DNA from 3 places in the Mesorhizobium sp. M0904 genome. Region 1 is predicted to be linked to each of the others. Evidence: predicted binding sites of a transcription regulator. Region 1 holds the regulator's gene; each other region holds the start of a gene.
The links. The regulator PhoB, encoded in region 1, activates phosphate uptake and scavenging genes when phosphate is short. The targets are predictions, from matches to a motif close to TGTCATNNANCTGTCAT.

Region 2: the regulator PhoB is predicted to act here: its motif matches at 2,331-2,347, upstream of ugpB (sn-glycerol-3-phosphate ABC transporter substrate-binding protein UgpB).
Region 3: the regulator PhoB is predicted to act here: its motif matches at 3,276-3,292, upstream of NKH80_RS05890 (ceramide glucosyltransferase).

What each region holds. Positions count from the first base shown of each region.
Region 1 covers NZ_JAMYOC010000012.1:144,895-151,461, forward strand. Annotated here, with positions in the region: gene xylF (D-xylose ABC transporter substrate-binding protein) at 1-667, opposite strand, end outside; gene NKH80_RS14985 (ROK family protein) at 953-2,197, shown strand; gene phoB (phosphate regulon transcriptional regulator PhoB) at 2,207-2,896, opposite strand; gene phoU (phosphate signaling complex protein PhoU) at 2,913-3,620, opposite strand; gene pstB (phosphate ABC transporter ATP-binding protein PstB) at 3,653-4,456, opposite strand; gene pstA (phosphate ABC transporter permease PstA) at 4,453-5,304, opposite strand; gene pstC (phosphate ABC transporter permease subunit PstC) at 5,308-6,297, opposite strand; gene pstS (phosphate ABC transporter substrate-binding protein PstS) at 6,357-6,567, opposite strand, start outside.
Region 2 covers NZ_JAMYOC010000012.1:39,903-46,469, reverse strand. Annotated here, with positions in the region: partial or broken gene NKH80_RS14425 (bifunctional diguanylate cyclase/phosphodiesterase) at 1-2,116, opposite strand, end outside; gene ugpB (sn-glycerol-3-phosphate ABC transporter substrate-binding protein UgpB) at 2,411-3,721, shown strand; gene ugpA (sn-glycerol-3-phosphate ABC transporter permease UgpA) at 3,803-4,687, shown strand; gene ugpE (sn-glycerol-3-phosphate ABC transporter permease UgpE) at 4,696-5,544, shown strand; gene ugpC (sn-glycerol-3-phosphate ABC transporter ATP-binding protein UgpC) at 5,552-6,567, shown strand, end outside.
Region 3 covers NZ_JAMYOC010000004.1:46,974-53,540, reverse strand. Annotated here, with positions in the region: gene NKH80_RS05910 (aspartate aminotransferase family protein) at 1-685, shown strand, start outside; gene argF (ornithine carbamoyltransferase) at 700-1,611, shown strand; gene NKH80_RS05900 (Hsp33 family molecular chaperone) at 1,759-2,769, shown strand; gene apaG (Co2+/Mg2+ efflux facilitator ApaG/CorD) at 2,776-3,168, opposite strand; gene NKH80_RS05890 (ceramide glucosyltransferase) at 3,397-4,545, shown strand; gene NKH80_RS05885 (O-succinylhomoserine sulfhydrylase) at 4,581-5,771, opposite strand; SAM riboswitch at 5,842-5,919, opposite strand; gene NKH80_RS05880 (2'-deoxycytidine 5'-triphosphate deaminase) at 6,055-6,567, shown strand, end outside.

The sequences.
Region 1 (6,567 bases):
CGGTGCCGTCATTGGCCGCGACCACGGCATCGACCTTGTTGTCGTTGGCGGTCAGGAACTGTTCCATGTTCTTCTGAGCGTTGGCCGGCAGCCAGCCGTCCGTATAGGCCTCGCCGACATTCTTGATCTTGCCGCTGTCGATGGCCTCCTTCAGCACCTCCATCGAACCGGCAAACAGGAAATCGGCATTCGGATCGGAACCCGAACCCTTGATGAAGACGTAGTTGCCTTCCGGCTTCACCTTGAAGACTTCGCGGGCCTGCATGCGGCCGACTTCCTTGTTGTCGAAGGTCAGATAGAACACGTCCTTGTTCTCGATCAGCCGGTCATAGCCGACGACCGGGATGCCTTCGTCCAGTGCCTTCTGCACGGCCGGCCCGATGGCCGAGGCATCCTGTGCCAGGATGATCAGCGCATTGGCACCCTGCGAGATCAGGCTCTCGACGTCGGTGAGCTGCTTGCCGGGGTTGGACTGTGCGTCGGCGGAAATATACTTGTCGCCGGCGGCCTCGATGGCCGCCTTCATTGCGGCCTCGTCGGTCTTCCAGCGCTCTTCCTGGAAGTTCGACCAGGAAACGCCGATGACCTTGTCTTTCGCCTGCGCCACCGACGCCAGCGCCAGCGTCATGGCGACACCCGCCAGAATGGCGGTCGTGAATTTCTTCATCATATCCTCCCTGCGCCGCGTACGGCGTGACCAATTGGCTCAAAGACCAGCTTAGAAGCTCTAATTTTTTCGAGCCTCGAAAAAATACTGGCCCGATCTCCGGCTGCTGTCAACATCGATTCTGATGGATTTTGATCACTGTGCGAGTTTTTTCGAGCGTCGGAATAAACGATGACAGCGCCACCTGCATCTGACACTATTTGCCGCATCCGACACTATTTGTCGGACATTACCGACGGCTTCCGGTTCATGAGCGGCCGCGGCAACCGGGAGGAAAGCAAAACGATGTCGGTCGGAATCCGCCATGACGATTTGCGCCGGCGCAACCGGGCGATGGTGATCTCGGCGGTGCGCCGGGCCGGCCAGCCATCGCGTACGGAGATCGCAGCCACCACCGGCCTCAGTCATTCAACCATATCGGCGATCTCCTCCGACCTGATACGGGAAGGCATCCTCGCCGAGAGCAAGGCAAGTGAGCCCGTTTCGTTGAAACGCGGTCGTCCACAGGTCGGCCTCGCCCTCAACCCGGAAGCGGCGGCGGTGCTGACTGTGGTGTTGTCGCTGAATTTCCTGTCGGCCGCCATTATCGACTATGCGGGACAGGTGGTCGCCGAGGAACAGCGCCGGCCGGACACGCTGACCATGCCGCGCGACGAGCTGATCCGCGAATGCATGGCCATCGTCCGGCGCCGGCTTGAGGACCCAGACCTTGACGTCCGCAGTGTCGCCCGCATCGCCCTGGCGATTCAGGGCATTACCGACTCCCCTGCACGCGCCATGCTGTGGTCGCCGATCACGCCGCAGACCGACATCGCCTTTGCCGACATGCTGGAGGACGAATTCGGCATCCCGGCCACGGTGGAGAACGACTGCAATATGATGGCGGTGGCTTTGCGCTGGCGCAATCCGGATCGCTATCGCGACGACTTCATCGCCATCCTGCTTTCGCATGGCATCGGTATGGGGCTTGTGCTGAAGGGCGAACTGTTCACCGGGACGCATTCCTCGGGCGGCGAATTTGGCCACATGATCCATCGTCCGGGCGGAGCGCTCTGCCGTTGCGGGCGGCGCGGCTGCATCGAAGCCTATGCCGGCAACTATGCCATCTGGCGCAACGCCAGGCAGATGAGCGAAGACAGCGAACCGGTCGCCGACGTCAGCGACGCCGACATGCGCGCGCTGGCCGCCCGCGCGCGCGAGAAGGATGGGCCGGAACGCGAGGCCTACCGCAAGGCCGGCGAAGCGCTGGGTTTCGGTCTCGGCTCGCTGTTCGCGCTGATCGATCCGGCACCGGTCGCGATGGTCGGCGCCAGTGCCGCCGCCTTCGATCTGATCGAGCCGGCCTTGCGCAAGGCCATCGCCCAGACCGCCGGCGGCCAGCACTCCGGCTCGATCTCCTTCGATACCGAGCCGAACGAATTGCCGCTGATCCGCGAAGGCTGCGCGATGCGGGCGTTAAGCTTCGTCGACCAGGAGATTTTCGCGCCGGGCGCGCAAATGAGGCCCGGCGTCAGAAAGAACGTCGCCTGACCAGGCGGGTCAATCTTCCCGGATCGCGTAACCGGCACCGCGGATGGTGCGGATGACATCCGGCATGCGGCCGTTGTTGACGGCTTTGCGCAGCCGCCCGACATGCACGTCAACGGTGCGTTCGTCGATATAGATCGTCTCGCCCCAGACATTATCGAGCAACTGGCTACGCGAGAAGACGCGGCCCGGATGCCGCATCATGAACTCGAGCAACCGGAATTCGGTCGGCCCGAGCCGGATCTCGCTCTTCTTGCGATAAACCCTGTGCGATTCGCGATCGAGCACGATGTCGCCGACCTTCAGCACGCTGGACAGCACTTCCGGCTTGGCGCGGCGCAGCAGCGCCTTGACCCTGGCCATGAATTCCGGTGTCGAAAACGGTTTGACCAGATAGTCGTCGGCGCCGGTCGAAAGACCGCGCACCCGGTCGCTCTCCTCGCCGCGCGCGGTCAGCATAATGATCGGCAGCCGCTCGGTTTCAGGGCGCACCCGCAACCGGCGGCAGAGCTCGATGCCGGAAACCGCTGGTATCATCCAGTCGAGCACCAGAAGGTCGGGCACATTCTCCTGCAAACGGATCTCGGCTTCGTCGCCACGTGTCACCACCTCGACCTGGTAGCCTTCGGATTCGAGATTGTAGCGGAGCAGCACGCCCAACGGCTCCTCGTCCTCCACCACCATTATGCGTGGTGCGATCATCGGCTGGGCACCCCCATCATGTCACCGGCGCGGACATTGTCGTTTCGTCCTGCTTCGGACGATTGACGGGCAATTGCTCGCCGGTCAGCACATAATACGCATTCTCGGCGATGTTGGTGACATGGTCGCCGATCCGCTCGAGATTCTTGGCGCAGAACAGCAGATGCGTGCAAGCGGTGATGTTGCGCGGATCTTCCATCATGTAGGTCAACAGCTCGCGGAACACGGACGTGTATTTGACGTCGATACGCTCGTCGGCGGCGCGCAGCTTGGCCAACGCGGCCGCATCGCCTGCGGCATATTCCTCGATGACGCCCTGCACCTGGATGAGCACCAGCTGCGCCATCGCATCGATGGAATGCGATAGGTCGCGCGGCGTGACGCTGAGGCCGACCGCGCTCACACGCTTGGCGATGTTCTTGGCAAGGTCGCCGATGCGTTCGAGGTCGCCCGCCATGCGGATCGCTCCGACGACATGGCGCAGATCGTGAGCCATTGGCTGGCGCTTGGCGATCAGGGTGATGGCGCGATCGTCCAGTTCGCGTTGACGCGCATCCATGATGGCGTCGTCGGAGACGACGCGTTGCGCCAGCACGTTGTCGGAATTCAACAGGGCCTTGGTCGCCCCGCCGACCATCGAACCGGCGAGGTCGGCCATGTCGCGGATCAGCTTGCTGATCTGCTCGAGATCCTCGTCGAAAGAAGCGACTGTGTGTTCGCCCATGGTCCTGTCCTCATATGCATGATCGGAACGGCTCAGCCGAAGCGGCCAGTGATGTAGTCCTGCGTGCGCTTCTCGCGGGGCGACGTGAAGATCTTCTCGGTCCGGTCGAACTCGACCAGTTCACCCAGATACATGAAGGCGGTCTGGCGCGACACGCGCGCCGCTTGCTGCATGTTGTGGGTGACGATGACGATCGTGTAGTCGGCTTGCAACTCGTCGATCAGTTCCTCGATCTTGGCCGTCGACAGCGGGTCGAGGGCCGAAGCCGGTTCGTCGAGCAGGATGACTTCCGGCTTCACTGCCACGGTGCGGGCAATGCAGAGCCGCTGCTGCTGGCCGCCGGACAGGCTCAAGCCGCTGGCGTTTAGCTTGTCCTTGACCTCGCTCCACAGCGCGGCCCGCTTCAACGCTTGCTCGACGCGGCCGTCCATCTCGGACTTGCCGAGATTCTCGTAGAGCCTGACGCCGAAGGCGATGTTCTCATAGATCGACATCGGGAACGGCGTCGGCTTCTGGAATACCATGCCGATCTTTGTCCTGAGGAGGTTGAGATCCTGCGACCGGTCGAGAATGTTCTTGCCGTCAAGCAGCACCTGGCCCTCGGCGGTCTGTTTCGGGTAGAGCTCGTAGATGCGGTTGAAGACGCGCAGCAGCGTCGATTTCCCGCAACCCGAAGGGCCGATGAAGGCCGTGACGCTGCGCTCGGGCAGCGACAGGCTGATGTCCTTAAGCGCCTTGCTCTGGCCGTAGTAGAAGTTGAGGTTCTTGACCTCGATCTTCGTCTTCTTGGCGACCGTTTCGGTCATCGTCATGTCTGGGGACAACATCTGTGTCATCTGTCCTCTCTGCGTCCGGTAAGGCTGCGGGCGAGGATGCTCAAGCCCAGAACCGTCAGGGTGATTATGAGTGCGCCGGTCCACGCCAGTTGCTGCCATTCCTCGTAAGGGCTGAGAGCGAACTGGAAGATGGTCACCGGCAGGCTGGCCATCGGCGCGTTGATATTGCTGCTCCAGAACTGGTTGTTGAGCGCGGTGAAAAGCAGCGGCGCCGTCTCGCCGGAAATGCGTGCTATCGCCAGCAATATGCCGGTGACGATGCCGGACAATGCGGCGCGGTAGGCGACCGAACGGATCACCACCCAGCGTGGCGCGCCGATCGCGGCACCGGCTTCACGCAACGCGTTCGGCACCAGGTTGAGCATGTCTTCAGTGGTGCGCACGACCACCGGAATGACCAGGATGGCAAGCGCCACGGCGCCGGCAATGGCCGAGAAATGTCCCATTGGCCGCACCATCAATTCATAGACGAACAAGCCGATGATGATCGACGGCGCCGACAACAGGATGTCGTTGATGAAGCGGACGACGGTGGTGATGCGCGAAAAGCGTCCATACTCGGCCATGTAGGTTCCCGCCAGCACGCCGATCGGCGTGCCGACGACAACGGCGATGATCGTCATCAGCAGGCTGCCCGCGATGGCATTGAGCAGGCCGCCGGCTTCGCCCGGTGGTGGCGTCATCTCGGTGAAGACCGCGAACGAAAGCCCGGCTGTGCCCTTATAGACCAACGCACCGAGAATGAGCGCCAGCCAGGCAAGTCCGATGCCGGCGGCGACGACGCAAAGCGCCATCATCACCGAATTCCTGGCTTTGCGGCGGCTGTGGAGCGATGAGGATGTCGACATCGGTCAGGCTCCCGTACGGGCGTCGATCCGCATCAGCATATAGCGGGCGGCGGCAAGGATCAGGAAGGTGATGACGAACAGGATCAGGCCGAGCGCGACCAGCGAGGAGGTGTAGAGGTCGCCGTCGGCCTCGGTAAATTCATTGGCGATGGTCGCCGAGATCGTCGTGCCCGGTGCGAACAGGGAGGCACTGATGCGATGCGCGTTGCCGATGACGAAAGTCACCGCCATGGTTTCGCCGAGTGCCCGGCCGAGGCCAAGCATGACGCCGCCCATGATGCCGATGCGGGTATAGGGAATGACCACGCGCCGGGTCACTTCCCAGGTCGTGCAACCGATGCCGTAGGCCGATTCCTTCAGCACCGCCGGCACCGTATCGAAGACATCCTTGGTGATCGAGGTGATGAAGGGCAACACCATTATGGCGAGGATCAGCGCCGAGGTCAGAAGGCCGATGCCGTAAGGAGGGCCGGCGAAAAGGCTGGATAGTCCCGGCACGCCGTGGAAGATGTTGATGATGAAGGGCTGTATCGTCGTCTGCAGGAATGGCGCGAACACGAACAGGCCCCAGATACCATAGATGATCGAGGGAATGCCGGCCAATAGCTCGACCGCTATGCCGATCGGGCGCCTGAGCGGGCGCGGGCAGAGCTCGGTGAGAAAGATCGCAATGCCGATGCCGATCGGAACCGCGATCAGGATGGCGATGGCCGCCGTCACCAGGGTGCCGTAGATCGGCGCCAGTGCGCCAAATTTTTCCGTGACCGGATTCCAGCTCTCAGTCGTCAGGAAAGAAAAGCCGAAGGACGACAGCGCCTGCCATGAGCCGGCAAACAGCGAGATCGCGACACCGCCGAGGATGACCAGCACAAGGATTGCGGAAGCGCGGGTGAGTCCGCGAAATATGGCATCTGTGAGCGCGAAGCGCCGCACCGTAGCGTCCCTGGCCCGGGCTGCTGCAGATGATGGCATGGCATCGGAAGCGATGGTCATTGGGTCCTCGCGATTAAAGGCAACAGGGAGGGCGCCGTCGACGCCCTCCCTGGAGGAGATTACATAGCCGAGTAGAGCGGCTTGCCATCATCGCCGACGACTTCCTTGGCCCACATGGCCTTGACGCTCTCAACCACCTTGTCGGGCATCGGAACGTAGTCCAGCTCGCCGGCCATCTCGTCGCCCTTGTCATACGCCCAGGCGAAGAATTTGAGCGCTTCGGCGGTGGCCGCCGCGTCGTCCGGCTTCTTATACAGGAGGATCCACGTC
Region 2 (6,567 bases), 100 kb from region 1:
AAGGGAAAGGCGCTAAGGTTGGACAGCGAAGAGTAGCCGGTGCCAAAATCGTCCATCGCTACATGCACGCCAAGCGCCTTGACCTGCCTCAAGGCCGCCAGCGCGCGTGGCATATCCTTCACCAGGGCTGTTTCGGTGATCTCCAGTTCCAGCCTGCCGGGTGCCAGGCCGGACCTCGCCAGTGCGTCATGCACCTTGCGGCTGAAGTTCGGATTGTGAAGCTGCACGGCGGAGACGTTGACTGCGACCATCAGCGGATTTGTCCAGCGAGCAGCATCGTTACAAGCCGTCGTCAGCACCCAGTCGCCGATCTGGGCGATCGCGCCACTGTCCTCGGCCACGGGGATGAAAACAGCCGGAGAAATATCACCCCGCTCAGGGTGCTGCCACCGGACCAGGGCTTCGAAGCCGATCATCCTGCCGCCGCGGATTTCCTTCTGAGGCTGGTAGACGAGGTGGAACTCCTTGCGGGCGATGGCCTGGCGCAATTCATGCTCCATCACGCGCTTGTCGCGGGCCGCGGTGCCCATGGCTATCTCGAAAAACCGGTAAGTGTCCCTGCCTTCGGTTTTGGCGCGATGGAGTGCCGTGTCGGCGTGGCTGATCAGGCCGGCCTGGTCTTCGGCATCCAGCGGAAAGAAGGCGATGCCGATGCTGGCCGAGACGAGGCCGGAGCCGACCGAAACCCTGTTTTCCTCGCGGATCGCCGCCAGCAAGTCCTCGGCTATCCGGCCTGCGGCCAGGGGGTCGGGGAGGTTCGGAGCTATGATGGCAAATTCGTCGCCGCCGAGACGCGCGAGCATTTGTCCGTGGCGCGGAATGCCGGAAATGCAGTGCGCGAGTTTCTGCAGCATCGCGTCACCGGCGCTGTGGCCGTAGAGGTCGTTGACTTGCTTGAACCGGTCGAGGTCAAGCAGCAGGAGCGCCAGATATCCATCCCTGCCGCCACGATCCATCGAGGCGAATTCTGCTTCCAGCCGGGAAGAAAAGCTCCGCCGATTGGCAGCCCGGTAAGCGGATCGAAATGCGCGAGGCGGAGGATCTCTTCTTCTGCTTTCTTGCGCTCACGGATGTCGCGAACGGCAAGCACCGTATGAGGCCTGCCGCAGTAGGTGATCTTCCTGGCGATCAGCTCGACAGGAATTCTCGCGCCGTCGCTGCCCCTTAATGTCGCTTCCTGCGCCTGTTCGCCGAAGCCGGACATAGCGGCTGCGCTCTGTCCGTCGAAAAGCTCGCCGAGTTGCATCGTATTCAGGGTGGCTGTCGCTGTTCCGGTCAGCTTCGCCATACTGTCATTGGCGCTGACGATGCGGGTGCCATCGCAAACGATCAGACCTTCCACCGCCGCATTGGCGAGATCGTGCATGCGCTCGGCCTCGAGCTTCTGGTGGCGAAAGCGCAGATCGATCCACAGCGCGGCACCTGACAGCACAAGGATTACAAGGCTGGCGACCGCTGCGGCAAAGGCCTGGGAAATGGGCTCGATGGAATGTTCGGATATTTCAATCGAGGAATCCGGAATGATCGACACCGCGGCCATCGCGATGAAATGCAAGCTGCAAATGGCCAGCGTCAAAAGCGCGGCGCCGCCGAGAGTCGCGAGTGCTGACGGGCGGCGCAAGACGACCAGGAGCGCCAGTGCCGCAAGGGTCACGCCGGCCAGAAGCGATATCGCGACAAGGAGCAGGTTCCATACGACCCGGCCTTCGACCTCGAAAGCTGCCATGCCGATGTAGTGCATCGTCGCGATGGCGCCACCGAGAATGGCGCCACCGACGAGGAAATGGTCGATGCCGCGGCGCAAGGTGGCGACCCACATCCCAAGCGCGGTCAGGATGACGGCGGCGGCAAGCGAAAAGGCGGATAATCCCGGATTGTATGCGTTCGGTATTCCCGGCGTAAACGCGGTCATGGCGATGAAATGCGTCGCCCATATGCCGAACCCGGTCGAAGCTGCGGCGATCATCAGCCAGACAAGCCGGTTTCGCTCGGTCGATCGGCCGACATGCTTAAGGAGATTAACCGCAGAGAAACAAGAAATTCCACAGACGAGTGCGGCGAGCGCAACCAGTCTCAGGTCGTGCTGATTTACGATACAATTATAGACCGTCAGCATCCTGGTTCACTCGGTCAAAACTAACAGGGGAGGTGTGACGGATTAGCTCTTGGAGATTTTAACGAATGGTTAACCCGCGGGCCATGAGACGGGTCTTTTCGGGGGAAAACCGACGCCCGCTGCGCCGAAAAGACGGTGATGTGATTTCTGGCGCCCGGTTTCGGTAGCGAGTGCACTTTAGGAAGGAATGATGTTCATTGATCGGCAACAAAACCGTTGTCCGATTGTCATCAGCGCCACATATTGGCTTTGCGGAGGTGCCCCCTTTCGCCAATGACAAACGGGAGATGAAACATGAAGTTCTTCGGCTTTGCGGCCGGTATCGCCGCCACCGTGACCCTGCTTTCCACCACCTCTGCCTTCGCCGTCACGCAGATCAGCTGGTGGCACGCCATGACCGGCGCCAACGCCGAGGTCGTCGCCAAGATCTCCAAGGATTTCAACGCCAGCCAGAGCGACTATGAGCTCGTTCCGGTGTTCAAGGGCACCTATCCGGAGACGCTGAATGCCGGCATCGCTGCCTTTCGTGCCGGGCAAGCGCCCGATATCCTCCAGGTGTTCGACGTCGGCACCGGCGTGATGATGGCGGCCGAGGGTGCGATAAAGCCGGTGGCCGATGTGATGACCGGCGCCGGGATGACTTTCGACAAGAGCCAGTATCTGCCCGGCATCGTCAGCTATTATTCCAAGCCGGACGGCACCATGCTGTCCTTCCCCTACAACTCCTCCTCGCCGATCCTCTACTACAACAAGGACATCTTCCAGAAGGCAGGCCTCGACGTGAACAATCCGCCCAAGACCTGGAACGAGGTTTGGAAAGCCGCCAAGAAGATCAAAACGAGCGGCGCCGCCTCTTGCGGCTATACCTCGACCTGGCTGACCTGGATCCATCTGGAGAATTTCGCGGCGTGGAATGACGTGCCTTGGGCCACCCAGCAGAATGGCCTGGCCGGCGGCGACGTCGAACTCAAGATCAATGCGCCGATTTTCGTCAACCACTTCCAGGCGCTCGCCGACCTGGCCAAGGACGGCACGTTCAAATATGGCGGACGCACCTCCGAAGCCAAGCAGATATTCCTCGCCGGCGAATGCGGCATCTTCACCGAATCGTCGGGCGGCCTCGGCGATATCGTCAAGTCCGGCATGAACTATGGCATCGGCCAGCTTCCCTACGACAGTGACGCCAAGGGTGCCCCGCAGAACACGACGCCGGGCGGTGCCAGCCTATGGGTGTTCGGCAACAAGTCGGACGAGGAATACAAGGGCGTTGCCGCCTTCTTTGCCTATCTGTCCAAGACCGATGTACAGGAATACCTGCACCAGAAGTCGGGATACCTGCCTGTGACGCTCGCCGCGTACGAGGCGACCAAGAAATCAGGCTTCTATGACAAGAACCCGGGCCGCGAGACACCCATCCTGCAGATGATCGGCAAGTCGCCGACCGACAATTCGAAGGGCGTGCGTCTGCCCAATCTGCCGCAGGTGCGTGATATCCAGAACGAGGAGCTGGAGAAGATGCTGGCCGGCCAGCAAACCGCCCAGCAGGCGCTCGACAATGCGGTCGCGCGCGGCAACGCCGCGATCAAGGAAGCCCTGGACAACTAACGAGATCGTCTCGGTCAGTCGGTTGGAATATCGCCCACGCGAGCGCGCGTGGGCGATGCCTGGATAGCGAGGGAAATCAGCCTGTCTCCACGCGTCGTCTTTCCCAACAAGATCCTGCCCTACCTGCTGGTGGCGCCACAGCTCGCCATAACCCTGGTTTTCTTCTACTGGCCGGCTGGTCAGGCGCTTTACCAGTCGATGCTCAGGCAAGACCCGTTCGGACTGAAGAGCAGGTTCGTCTGGTTTGCCAATTTCCGGAAGGTGCTGGCCGATCCGGCCTACCTCAACTCGATCAAGGTCACGGTGGTGTTCTCGCTTGCGACCGCGATCGTTGCCATGGTTGTGGCCCTGCTGCTCGCGGTCATGGCCGAGAAGGCCGTGCGCGGCAAAGGCCTCTACCGCACACTGTTGATATGGCCTTATGCCGTGGCGCCGGCGATCGCCGGCATGCTGTGGCTGTTTCTGTTCAACCCTTCGATAGGCTCGTTGGCCTATTTGCTGAGAAGCCTCGGCATCGCATGGGACCCACTGCTCAACGGCACCCACGCCATGATCCTGCTGGTGTCGGCGGCTGCCTGGAAGCAGATCAGCTACAATTTCCTGTTCTTCGTCGCCGGCCTGCAGGCGGTGCCGAAAACGCTGATCGAAGCGGCGGCCATGGACGGCGCCGGCGAAACCAAGCGCTTCTGGACCATCGTCTTCCCGCTGCTTGCGCCGACAACGTTTTTCCTGCTGGTCGTCAACACCGTCTATGCCCTGTTCGACACGTTCGGCATCGTTCATGCCGTCACCGGCGGCGGGCCGGGCAAGACGACCGAGACGCTGGTCTACAAGGTCTACAATGACGGCTTCGTCAATCTGATCCTGGGCGACTCGGCGGCGCAGTCGGTCATCCTGATGGCCATCGTCATCGCGCTCACAGCGATCCAGTTCCGCTATGTGGAACGCAAAGTCCACTACGGCTGAGCGCAGCGATGATCGGCCAGTCCCCGCTCCGTACCTTCATCGCCCATGCCGTGCTCATCCTCGGCATATTGATTGTGGCTTTTCCGATCTACTACACCTTCGTGGCCTCGACGCACACGCTGCAAACGATCCTCAGGCCGCCGCTGCCGCTCTTGCCGGGCGGCCAGCTATGGAACAACTACAGCGAGGCGCTGTTCGGCGGCATCGGCCGTATCGGCGGGGTCAGCGTCGGCAGGCTGCTCCTCAACACCACGATCATGGCGCTCGGCGTTGCGGTCGGAAAGATCTTCATCTCGATCCTGTCGGCCTACGCGATCGTGTTCTTTCGCTTTCCGCTGCGCATGACCTTCTTCTGGCTGATCTTCATCACCTTGATGCTTCCAGTCGAGGTGCGCATCCTGCCGACCTACAAGGTGATGGTCGATCTCGGCATGATCGACACCTATGCCGGCCTGATCGTCCCGCTGATCGCCTCAGCCACCGCAACGCTGCTGTTTCGCCAGTTCTTCATGACCATACCGGGCGAATTGGTCGAGGCGGCGCGTGTCGACGGTGCCGGGCCATGGCGCTTCTTCTTTGATATCCTCCTGCCGCTGTCGCGGACAAACATCGCCGCGCTGTTCGTGATCCTCTTCATCTATGGCTGGACGCAGTATCTTTGGCCGCTGCTCGTCACCAACAGCAGCGACATGAACACCATCGTCATCGCGCTGAGAAAGATGGTTTCCTTCGCCGATGCCGACACCCAATGGCACCTCGTGATGGTCACGGCAATGCTGGCCATCGTGCCACCGATCCTCGTCGTGGTGATGATGCAACGCTGGTTCGTGCGCGGCCTGGTCGAATCCGAAAAGTGAGACTCTGATGGCGACCGTCGATCTGAAACACGTGAAGAAGGTCTATCCCAGCGGCGTCGAAGCCGTGAAGGGCGTCTCCATCACCATTCCCGACAAGGAGCTTTGCGTGCTGGTCGGCCCGTCAGGTTGCGGCAAGTCCACGCTGCTGAGGATGATCGCCGGGTTGGAGACCATTTCGGCCGGTACAGTCGCCATCGACGGCAAGGTGGTCAACGCCATCGGCCCGACCGAGCGCGACATCGCCATGGTGTTCCAGAATTACGCGCTCTACCCACATATGAAGGTCTATGACAACATGGCCTATGGCCTGCGCAACCGCGGCACGCCGAAGGACGAGATCGATAGCAGGGTACGCTCGACGGCCAAGGTGCTGGAGCTTTCGGCGCTGCTCGACCGGCGCCCGCGCGAGCTTTCAGGCGGTCAGCGCCAGCGCGTCGCCATGGGTCGCGCCATCGTGCGCAACCCGAAGGTCTTCCTGTTCGACGAACCACTGTCCAACCTCGATGCGAAATTGCGCGGGCAGATGCGCATCGAGATCAAGAATCTGCAGCGCTCGCTTGGCGTCACCTCGGTTTATGTCACGCACGACCAGCTTGAGGCGATGACGCTGGCCGACATCCTCGTCGTCATGAACGCCGGACTGGTCGAGCAGACCGGCGCTCCGCTTGATGTGTACGAGAGACCGGCCTCGACCTTCGTCGCTTCGTTCATAGGCGCACCGCCGATGAATCTGCTGGCGCTCACAGGGGCCTCCCCAAGCTCGGTATTGGCCGACGGTACGGTGATTGGCTTGGCGCCTCGACAGGGCAAGGCAGTGACACTAGGCTTTCGTCCGGAGGACGCCGATATCACCTTCGCGGCAGAGGCGCCGGCCGGCGCGCTCGCGCTGACGGCGACAGTGGAAGCGGTCGAACCGGTCGGTGCCGAAAGCTTCCTCCATTGCGTGGCAGCCGGCAGCCGTATCGTGGTGCGCGTCTCAGGCCGCGCCAGCGCCAAGCCAGGCGACCGATTGCGCGTCGTGGC
Region 3 (6,567 bases), on a different contig from region 1:
CACACCTGAAACCGCGGCGATCCTGATCGAGCCGGTGCAAGGCGAGGGCGGCATCAGGCAAGTGCCGACGCAATCGCTGAAGCGGCTCAGGCAGCTCTGCGATCAGCACGGACTGCTTCTGATTTTCGACGAGGTCCAATGCGGCGTCGGCCGCACCGGAAAGCTGTTCGCGCATGAATGGGCGGGCGTCACCCCCGACCTGATGGCGGTGGCCAAGGGCATCGGCGGCGGCTTCCCGATGGGTGCCTGCCTCGCCACCGACGAGGCGGCGGTCGGCATGACCGCCGGCGTGCACGGCACCACCTTCGGCGGCAATCCGCTGGCGATGGCGGTCGGCAACGCCGTGCTCGACGTGGTGCTGGAAGACGGCTTTCTCGAGGACGTCCGGCGCAAGGCGCTGCTGTTGAAGCAGGGGCTTGCCGGTGTCGCCGACGAATTTCCGGATGTTATCGAAAGCATCAGGGGCACCGGCCTGATGCTTGGGCTTAAATGCGCGATGCCCAACACCAAGGTCACGGTGGCACTGCGTGACCAGCATCTCTTGACGGTTCCGGCCGGCGACAACGTTATCCGCCTGCTGCCGCCTCTCACCGTCACCGACGCCGAGATCCACGAGGCGCTCGAGCGCATTCGTGCCGGCGCCAAGAGCCTGGCGGATGCCATCGTCGCTGCCGCTGCGAAGTAATCCTGGAATTCCTGATGTCCCTTCGCCATTTTACCGATCTTTCTGCCGTTTCCGAAGGCGATCTGCGCTTCATGCTCGACGACGCAGCTGTGCGAAAGGCAAGGCTCAAGGCCGGAGAACGCAGCAAGCCGCTCGAAGGCAAGGTGCTGGCGATGATCTTCGACAAGCCGTCGACGCGCACGCGCGTATCGTTCGACGTCGGCATGCGGCAGTTGGGTGGCGAGACGATCATGCTGACCGGCACCGAGATGCAGCTTGGCCGCTCGGAGACCATTGCCGACACGGCCAAGGTGCTGTCGCGCTATGTCGATGCCATCATGATCCGCACCACCTCGCATGACCGGCTGCTGGAACTGACGGAAAACGCTACGGTCCCCGTCATCAACGGGCTGACCGACGAGACCCATCCCTGCCAGCTGATGGCCGACATCATGACCTTCGAAGAGCACCGCGGTCCGGTGGCCGGCAAGACGATCGCCTGGACCGGCGACGGCAACAACGTGCTGCATTCGCTCCTGGAGGCATCTGCGCGGTTCCATTTCAAGCTGAACGTCGCCGTGCCCGAGGGCAGCGAACCGGCTCAGAAGCATGTCGACTGGTCGAAAGCCAATGGCGGCAAGCTGAAATTCACCCGCTCGCCCGAGGAGGCCGTTCACGAGGCCGACTGCATCGTCACCGACTGCTGGGTGTCAATGGGCCAGGAGCACCGTGCCCGCGGCCACAATGTCTTCCTGCCCTATCAGGTCAATGCGGCACTGATGGCGAAAGCCAAGCCGGACGCGCTGTTCATGCACTGTCTGCCGGCACATCGCGGTGAGGAGGTTACCGACGAGGTCATCGACGGACCGCATTCTGTGGTGTTCGATGAGGCCGAGAACCGGCTCCATGCCCAGAAGGCGGTCCTGGCCTGGTGCCTGGGCGCTTGATACGGGCCGCGATGATCCGGGCCGGCCTGATCTGCGCCGCCTTGATCCGGGAGTGGGTGGTGCCTATCTCAGGCGCATCACGCAAATCGAGCGCGTCTCGTCGCATGCGCCCCGGAGGGCGGCATCGCCGCGCCCCGGAGCTTTGTCATGTTGGAAACTCATCAATTGGCTGAACATAAACCCAAGCTCGGCGAATTCGGCTACGCCGGCGATGATCATGTCGTGCCGTTCGAGGTCGGCCCGCTCGACGTGCGCGGGCGCACCGTCCAGCTCGGGCCGATGCTCGACGCCATTCTCAGCCGCCACGACTATCCCGAGCCGGTCGCCCGGCTCCTGGCCGAAGCCTGTGTGCTGACGGTACTGCTCGGAACTTCGCTGAAATTCGAGGGCAAGTTCATTCTGCAGACCCGCACCGATGGGCCGGTCGACATGCTGGTCGCCGATTTCTCCACGCCGCACGCGCTGCGCGCTTATGCCCGCTTCGATGCCGACCGGCTGCAGGCTTTGACTTCGGCCGGCGAGACGTCACCGCAGACGCTGATCGGCAGCGGTGTCCTGGCGCTGACCATCGACCAGGGCGCTCACACGCAGCGCTACCAGGGCATCGTCCAGCTCGACGGCGTCACACTTGAAGATGCCGCACGCACCTATTTCCGCCAGTCGGAGCAGATTCCGACCGACCTCCGCCTTTCGGTTGCCAAGCTTCTGACGCCCGGCGTCGGCGGTGCCCGCGAGCAATGGCGGGCCGGTGGCCTGCTGGCACAATTCCTGCCGCAGTCGGCGGAGCGTATGCGCGTACCCGACCTTCCCGGGGGCGACGGCGATCCGCGTGAGGAAATCCACGACCCGACCGACAATTCCTGGCAGGAGCTGCTGGCGCTGCTTGGTACTATTGAACCGACCGAGCTGATCGATCCGACGATCGGCGCCGAACGGCTGCTTTACCGGCTTTTCCACGAGCATGGCGTCCGCGTGTTCGGCGGCGTGCCGGTCGCCGACCAGTGCTCATGCTCGAGGGAGAAGATCCGCGGCATTCTCGAAGGCTTTTCCGCCGAGGAGATCAGAGACAGCACCGAGGATGGCAGCATTCACGTCGCCTGCGAATTCTGCTCGAAGCGATATGACTTCGACCCGGCGGAGTTTGCAGCGGCTGGATGACGGCGGTCAATTGACGGTGCGCCGCGTGCCCGGCAAATCGAGCGAGAAGGCGGGGATGGCGACGTCGAACGTCTCGCCCCGCTTGTTGCGCATTGTGTAGTGCCCGACCATGATGCCGGACGGGGTCGAGAGCGGGCATCCAGACGTATACTGATAGCTGTCGCCGGGGTTGAGTCCGGGTTGCTCGCCGACGACCCCGGGGCCGCGCACTTCCTCGACTTTGCCGGTACCGTCGGTAATGTGCCAGTAGCGTGACAGAAGCTGCACGAACTCATCCGACTGATTGTCGATGGTCACCTGGTAGCCCCAGACATAGCGGTTTTGCGGCGGATCGGAGTGATCCTCCAGATAGAACGGCCTGACCTGCACTTCGATGTTGCGGGTGACGGCGCTGTACATAAACTGCTCCAAAGCAATGTAGATGGAACTTTCGATGCTCAGCGCAGTTTGGTCAACGATGCGCAGCATCTTCTTGCCCGATCTCAAGCGCAGGTGCCGAAAAACAATGTCATTTGAGTGACACATGACAATGATGGTGTGCAGGCTTGTGCCGGACGACTCAGCGTTCTGTCGAATTGTTGAAAACGGCTGTCATGCGGCCGGCATTTCTGGAGTGACCAGATCTCGATGGAACCGACATTCGCAGCCGCCCTCCTTTCCATAGCCCTCCTTCTTTCAAATCTCGCCAGCATCCTGTTAGCTTCGCAGAAGCTGAAGCGACCAGCCAGTATTGCGCCGCCCAACGCGCCGCCGGTATCGATCGTCATCCCGGCGCGCGGCGTCGAGCCGTTTGCCGAAGAGACGCTGGAGCGCGCCTTCTCACTCGACTGGCCGCGCTACGAACTCATCTTCTGTGTCGCCCATGCCGACGACCCGGTGGTCAAGCCGATCACTGCCGCAATGGCGCGCTTTCCAGCTATTCGCGCCCGCCTTCTGGTCGGTGACGACCGCATCAGCGGCAATCCAAAACTCAACAATTGCGTGAAGGGTTGGGAGGCGGCGCGTTATCGCTGGGTCATCCTTGCCGATTCCAATGTGCTTATGTCGAGCGACTACGTCCAGCACCTGATGGCGGCGTGGCGGCATGACACCGGCCTCGTCTGCTCGACGCCAATCGGCTCGCGGCCGGACGGGTTCTGGGGGGAGGTCGAATGCGCCTTTCTCAACACGCTGCAGGCACGCTGGCAGTACGCTGGAGAGGCGCTCGGCCTCGGCTTCGCCCAGGGCAAGAGCATGTTGTGGAACAAGCCGATGCTCGATGCCAATGGCGGCATCCGCGCGCTTGCCGCCGAGATCGCCGAGGACGCCGCCGCGACCAAGCTGGTCAACGGGCTCGGACTGCGAGTCAATCTTGTCGCCTCTCCCTTCGAACAGCCGCTCGGCCGGCGCACGCTTGGCGAGATCTGGTCGCGGCAGGCGCGCTGGGCGCGGCTGCGCCGCGTCACCTTTGCACTGTTCTTTGCCCCCGAAATCCTGATCGGCGCGGCACCGCCGCTAGTGCTTGCACTGATCGCCGCGGCTGACGCCGGCGTCAGCCTGCCGGCAACCGCCATCGCCGTGCTGGTCGCGGCCTACCTGCCGGAATGCGCCTTGGCCTCGACCAAGGGATGGCACCTGTCGCCGCGCACGATCCCGGCGATGATGGCACGAGACCTGATGCTTCCCGTCGTTTGGGCGCGCGGATGGCTGAGCGGCGCCATCGACTGGCGCGGCAACGTGATGACTATCCAGACGAAGACTGTCGCGGAGCTGGAAGAGACCCCGTCCGGCGCCTGATCGGCACGTCCCCGCTGCCTCTGTTCGGCCAGCCCTTATCCGGCAACTCTCAGTGCCTGCTCGATGTCTTCGAGCAGGTCGTCGGCGTCCTCAAGGCCGACTGACAGCCTGAGCGTTCCCGGTCCGATGCCGAGCTCGGCGCGGGCTTCATCAGTCAAGTTCTTGTGTGTGGTCGTCGCCGGATGGGTGATCAGGCTCTTGGCGTCGCCGAGATTGTTGGAAATCAGCACGACGTCGAGTGTGTTCTGGAAGGCAAAGGCCGCCTGCTTGCCGCCCTTCACATCGAAGCAAATCAGCGTCGAGCCGCCCGACATCTGCTTCTTGACCACGGCCGCTTGCGGGTGGTCGGCGCGGCCGGGATAGATGACGCGGGCGATTTGCGGGCGCTCGGCCAGGAAATCCGCGATGCGGCCGGCACTTTCCGTCTGCTGGCGTACGCGTAGCGGCAGCGTCTCCAGGCCTTTCAGCAGCGTCCAGGCATTGAAGGGCGAGAGGCTGGGGCCGGTGTGGCGGAAATAGTCATGCAGGTTCTCGTCGATCCATTTCTTGTCCGACAGAACGATGCCGCCAAGACAACGCCCCTGGCCGTCAATATGCTTCGTGGCCGAATAGACGACGATGTGGGCGCCGAGCTGCAGGGGTTTCTGCTGCAAGGGCGTAGCGAAGACATTATCGACGATCAGCCTGGCGCCGATCGAATTGGCAAGTGCCGCCACGGCGGCAATGTCGACTACCTCCAGCGTTGGATTGGTAGGGCTTTCCAGGAAAAACAGTTTGGTGTTTGGCTTGACCGCCTTTTCCCAATTGGCGATGTCGGTGCCGTCGACCAGCGTTGCCTCAATGCCGTATTTCGGCGCCAGCGTCTCGATCACCCAGCGGCAGGAGCCGAACAGCGCGCGCGCCGCCACGATATGGTCGCCCGCCTTGGCGCTACACAGCAGTGCTGCCGTCACCGCCGCCATGCCGGATGCCGTGGCGCGCGCGTCCTCGGCTCCTTCCAGCGCGCACATGCGTTTCTCAAACATGTCGACCGTCGGATTGGCATAGCGCGAATAGATGAAGCCCGGCTCCTCGCCCTTGAAGCGGGCCTCCGCCGCTTGCGCCGTCTCGTAGACATAGCCTTGGGTGAGATACATCGCCTCGGAGGTCTCGCCGAAGCCGGAACGCAGCGTCCCGGCATGCACGAGTGCGGTCTGAGGCTTCCAATCGCGCTTCTTGGTCATCATTCCATCCAAACACCAAAATTGGTCCAAACAACAAAAAACCGGCCGCGAAAGTCGCAACCGGTCCATATGGCCTTGCGGCCCGACGGTCCTTTAGCGACTTGTTTAACGTGGCTGCAAGCCGACCGGCCAAATCACCACGGGATAACGAGCTTTAGACCCGCGCCACGCTTGCGTCAATTGCCGGCATGATTAAGAGGGTTGTACCAAGCAGGTGCCAAAGGCGTCCACGGTCGGACCTGCGACAGAACAAGACCTCGCCCGGCCTTCGAACGGAGCCAGACCCTTGCGGCAGACAGGCATTCTTCCCGATCAGCATATTTCCGCGCTGTTCCAGACGGGCGCGCTGAAATCGCCGCGCATGCTCGATGCCGATCAGATCCAGCCGGCCAGCCTTGACCTCAGGCTCGGCGACAAGGCCTGGCGAGTGCGTGCTTCCTTCTTGCCCGGCCCGGACCACAGCGTTGTCGACAAGCTCGACCGGCTGAAGCTGCACGAGATCAACCTCGCCGGAGGTGCCGTGCTGGAAACCGGCTGCGTCTACATCGTGCCGCTGCTCGAAAGCCTGGCGCTGCCCGCCCATATTTCCGCCTCCGCCAACCCGAAAAGCTCGACTGGACGGCTCGATATCTTCACCCGGGTAATGACCGACCGTGGCCACGAGTTCGACAAGATCGCCGCCGGCTATGAAGGCCCGCTCTATCTGGAGGTCAGCCCGCGCACTTTCCCGATCATCGTGCGGACCGGCTCGCGGCTGTCGCAGATCAGGTTCCGCACCGGCAATGCGCTCTTGTCGGAA